2 regions of the Paenibacillus wenxiniae genome follow, and region 2 is predicted to be linked to the other one. Evidence: predicted binding sites of a transcription regulator. Region 2 holds the regulator's gene; the other holds the start of a gene.
The links. Region 2 encodes CtsR, which represses protease genes until heat stress. Its sites were predicted from a motif close to ATGGTCAATAAAGGTCAAACA; they were not measured.
Positions count from the first base shown of each region.

Region 1: clpP (ATP-dependent Clp endopeptidase proteolytic subunit ClpP) is a predicted target of CtsR. The motif match lies at 1,026-1,046, and genes of this name have one in related genera.

Region 1 covers NZ_JBCGUH010000020.1:34,657-37,066, forward strand. The annotation lists gene AAHF22_RS21800 (DUF3298 domain-containing protein) at 1-126, shown strand, start outside; gene clpP (ATP-dependent Clp endopeptidase proteolytic subunit ClpP) at 316-912, opposite strand; tRNA gene AAHF22_RS21810 (tRNA-Arg) at 1,289-1,363, opposite strand; gene AAHF22_RS21815 (sugar-binding transcriptional regulator) at 1,608-2,410, shown strand, end outside.
Region 2 covers NZ_JBCGUH010000019.1:57,786-60,195, reverse strand. The annotation lists gene AAHF22_RS21590 (hypothetical protein) at 317-694, shown strand; gene AAHF22_RS21585 (CtsR family transcriptional regulator) at 1,035-1,493, shown strand; gene mcsA (protein-arginine kinase activator protein McsA) at 1,520-2,047, shown strand; gene mcsB (protein arginine kinase) at 2,061-2,410, shown strand, end outside.

The DNA of each region.
Region 1 (2,410 bases), on a different contig from region 2:
AGTGGCTTTACGATCTTCTTCCAGCAATATGCGATTGCGCCGTATGCAGCAGGTACTCCAGAATTTCATTTTACTTTTAATCAGCTACTGAAAGCCGGTACGAATCCGCTAAAAGCGTATCAATAACGATATAGGAGATGCTATTTGATCATCATATATACCTGTACGATGAATAGATTGCATATAACAGCATACAAAATAGAATACACGCAACATCGTAAATACAATATACACAACATCATAAATACAAAAAAGCTGCAACGGCTCATTCCGTTGCAGCTTTTTCCTGTTATTCTACCTGTGCAGAGGTCGTTATTACACGCCCTGTGGAGGTGTTTTTTCGATGACTTTATCGATCAGACCATAATCAGCAGCTTCAGCAGCCGTCATAAAATAGTCACGATCGGTATCGCGCTCGATACGTTCCAGCGGTTGACCGGTACGATCAGCCAGGATTTTGTTCAGCTTATCGCGCATTTTCAGAATGCGACGTGCTCTGATTTCGATATCGGTCGCTTGACCTTGTGCACCACCGAGTGGTTGGTGAATCATCACTTCACTGTTTGGCAATGCAAAGCGCTTGCCTTTGGCACCAGCATTCAGCAGGAACGCGCCCATGCTTGCTGCCATACCGACACAGATCGTGGACACATCGGCTTTGATGAATTGCATTGTATCATAAATGGCCATCCCTGCCGTGATTGAACCACCAGGGCTGTTAATGTAAAGGTGAATATCTTTTTCCGGGTCTTCGGCTTCCAGGAACAGCATTTGTGCAATAATCGCATTCGCTACAACATCATTAACTTCCGAACCTAGAAAGATGATGCGGTCTTTCAGCAAACGGGAATAAATATCGTAAGCGCGTTCGCCTCGACTGCTCTGTTCTACGACCATAGGGATATAACTCACTAGAAACCCTCCTCAAATTACGATCATCGTAAATGTCATTATATAGTGGAATCTCTGGTCAAACAATGACAAGAATCAATTGTTCTTACCACATTATAGGGCAGTTCAAACTAAAAGTCAAAGAAAGTCAAACTATCCGCCCTAAAAATGCCTAATTTACTGGAAATTGGGTTAATAGAAGAAGGAGCCTGCTTATTTTGCATCTACAGCCACATATAAAAATAACCAGCATCTGCTGGTTAACGTGCGTTTCCACGATTCATACATGGAAATAATATGTATTTAACAAATATCTGGTATAACTAATACTGGAACACTGTGCGACAGGATGATTATTCTTTTCCGAATATCTTCTCCATCATGTTGTGAAACTAAGTGGCGCGCCCGCCAAGAATCGAACTTGGATCTCAGGCTTCGGAGGCCTACGTCATATCCATTGGACCACGGGCGCAAATAAGCAACAGCAAGAATGATTATAGATGAAAGAACTTTAAAAAGCAAGGTAGCCCTTACAAAATGTATTACGCCAACCTTCCACAAATAGTTGTCATCTATACTTGCTTCTGCATCGAAAATTGGTTAATATAGATGTGGGACTTAAAAAGTTATGCTGGGACATTTTGAGTCCAAATACCAAAGCCTGGTTAAATGAAATGAGATTACACTGAGCGAGATAAGTTGCAGGAGTGGAAAGCATGCGCAAATTATTGGAAATACAAAAGCAGCTTCTGCCCGATCTCACTGACGTACTAAAAAAAAGATACGCGATTTTACATCAGGTTATGATGACGGGGTTAGTTGGACGCAGATCACTTGCCGCTTCGCTCAACATGACGGAGCGTGTGCTGCGCGCTGAAACTGATCTACTCAAGGCGCAGGGACTGCTGGAGATTGAGAGCACGGGAATGCGTGTTAGCGATGCAGGCAGACAACTGCTTGAAGAGCTTGAGCCATTAATGGAAGAGCTACTTGGTTTATCCGTTCTGGAAGATCGTATCCGCGAGGCTTACGGACTACAGCAGGTCACCATTGTGCCTGGAGACAGCGACACTTCGGTTAGTACGAAGCAGAATCTGGGACGAGCAGGCGCACGAGCACTGCTCAGTGTGATGCGCGACGATGATATTGTGGCTGTAACCGGCGGTTTTACGCTGGCTGAGGTGGCGGAGCAATTGAATCCAACCTTACCAGCTCCGCTCAGGGATGCCTGGTTCGTTCCGGCAAGAGGCGGACTTGGCGAAAATATGGAATACCAGGCGAATTCCATCGTATCCACGATGGCGAAGCGGGTTGGCGCGCAGTACCGGCTGCTGCATGTACCTGACCTGCTACGAAGAGACGCTTATGAGCTGCTGTACGAGGATGAGAATGTACGAGAGATTGTCGAATTCATCCGCCGTGCACGTATTATTATTCATGGCATCGGTGATGCGATGGAGATGGTACGCCGTCGTCGCCTTGATCCACAGCTTGTCGAAGAGATTCGCGAAGCAGGCGC
Region 2 (2,410 bases):
CCATAAACCATTTCTTAATACAGGCTCATATAAAGAAGGTCAAAGTGTAAGCGACATGTCGATATACTGCTGATGTAGGTGTACCGACCGTATGGGCGGCACCATAATATAGCTATAAACGGAAGCCTGAATTATCAAATTTGCGGGACGATGGATAAATGGTTACAATGCTCGGTATAGAAGCTGGAAAGTTACAAAAAATCAGACGTTTAAGCACATATTTAGCATGATCATTTTTAAAAATACATTGGAGTTGCTAACCGCTTACATAATCAATCTAGCCGTTTACATCGTCCATACCGAAGGAGCCATTGCTATGACTATACCGAAGCTCATTTATCAATACCGTGGTCCTAGAAATAACCCTGGCTATATTTTTAGCTCTGAAGAAGATGACGCTAAGCAGAAAAGTGAGTCGATGCTTTTCATATACAGCGATGATTTTGAATGTATTTTACCGATCGTTAAAGCGCAATATCCATTGATCGATCCGCGTACCGGAGAACAATATGACGCATTTGATCCTTGCTGGGATAATCCGATTTCAGCTGCGACATGGACGAATATACTTGAGGAACTGGATCATTGTATTCCAGAAAATGCAGACCAGCGTACATTTGTAGATCAGTTTACAGCCTGGATTCGATCCAAGCTGGCGCATACGGATACGATTATTATCGAAGGTACGTTATAAGAAAGTTACGTTATAGATGCAGTCTTGGCAAAACGGGATTTTATGGTATAATATTATAAAGTCAAAGAAAGTCAAAGTCAGCGAGCAATGGTGTTCATTTACCCTGATGAAAAGGAACGATTTTGTACTAGAACTCATCCTTTTCGTTGCACGTCGTATTTGAAAATCATAAATACTGGAAATGGATGTGGTAATGCCTGGAAATGGCGACCTAAATGTCACAATAACTGTGTTATGCATTCGTTTCTGACCATGAACGATATGGTTAATTGTTATTTATGTAGACTTTGATATTATCATTGACGAATTCATGTTTTGACTATACATGGAGGAGGATACGATGCGTAATATCTCCGACATTATCGAACAATATTTAAAACGCATGCTTCAAGAAGGCGAAGGCGCGCTGGAGATTCAGCGTAATGATCTAGCTGATCAATTTTCCTGTGTACCGTCACAGATCAATTATGTGATCAGCACGAGATTCACATTGGAAAAGGGCTATCTGGTAGAAAGTAAGCGTGGTGGTGGCGGTTATATCCGTATTCGGCGGATTGAGCTACCGGCGCAATCGACAATTCATACTCATATCCATGAAAGTATCGGTCAGAGTATGAGCCAGAGTGCTGCGGAGGGGCTGATTTATCAGCTGCTGGAGGCACGGTTGATCTCCAAACGTGAGTCTGAACTGATGCGTGCGGTTGTATGTAGAGATGTCATTTCAATCAATCTTCCCTATAGAGATGAAGTCCGTGCAAGAATGATGAAAGCGATGTTGATCGCTTTGCTCGGCTCTTAATCACTCGGGAGAAGGGGGTTATTTGAATGATTTGTCAGGAATGCCAGCAACGGCCGGCTACCCTGCATTTCACCAAAATCGTAAATGGCGAAAAGACTGAATTTCACATTTGCGAACATTGTGCGCGTGAAAAGGGCGAGCTGATTCCGGGCACTTCCGGAGGCTTTTCCATCCACAATCTGTTGTCTGGATTAATGGATTTTGATGCAGGAAATAAAGCGAAGATCGCTGGAATGCCGCCAGCACAGCAACTGCAATGTCCGGAATGCGGAATGACCTATGCACAATTCCGTAAGCTCGGACGATTTGGTTGCAGCTCCTGTTACCAGACGTTTGACGGCCAGCTTGATCCGATGCTCAAGCGTGTACATGGCAGTACCGCCCATGCAGGTAAGTTGCCAGCGCGTGCAGGTAAACAGATTAAAGTGAGACGGCAGGTTAATGATCTACGCCAGCAGATGAAGCAGCGTATTGCCGAAGAGGAATTTGAACAGGCAGCGCAGCTCAGAGATCAGATTCGCGAGCTGGATAAGCAAATTTCACAGGAGTTGTAAGGAGGAATGACGTATGCCGAATCTCCGTTTTACCGAAAAGCCTTTGAGTGAATGGATGCAAAAGGGCGGAGATTACTCGGATGTTGTAATCAGCAGCAGGGTGCGTATTGCCCGCAATCTGGTGCATCAGCCATTCCCGATTATCGCTTCCACCGAGCAAGCTCAGCAGGTACGCGAACGATTGACCGCTGCGCTGCAAGATGAAGGCGTGCAGGCGCAGGGACCATTTGAGCCGCTTGTGCTGGATGAGCTGGATGATGTAGACAAGGAAGTTCTAATGGAAAAGCATCTGATCAGTCCGAATTTGATCAATGAATCACGCGCTGGCGCGGTATTGCTGGCGGAGAACGAATCGGTGAGCAT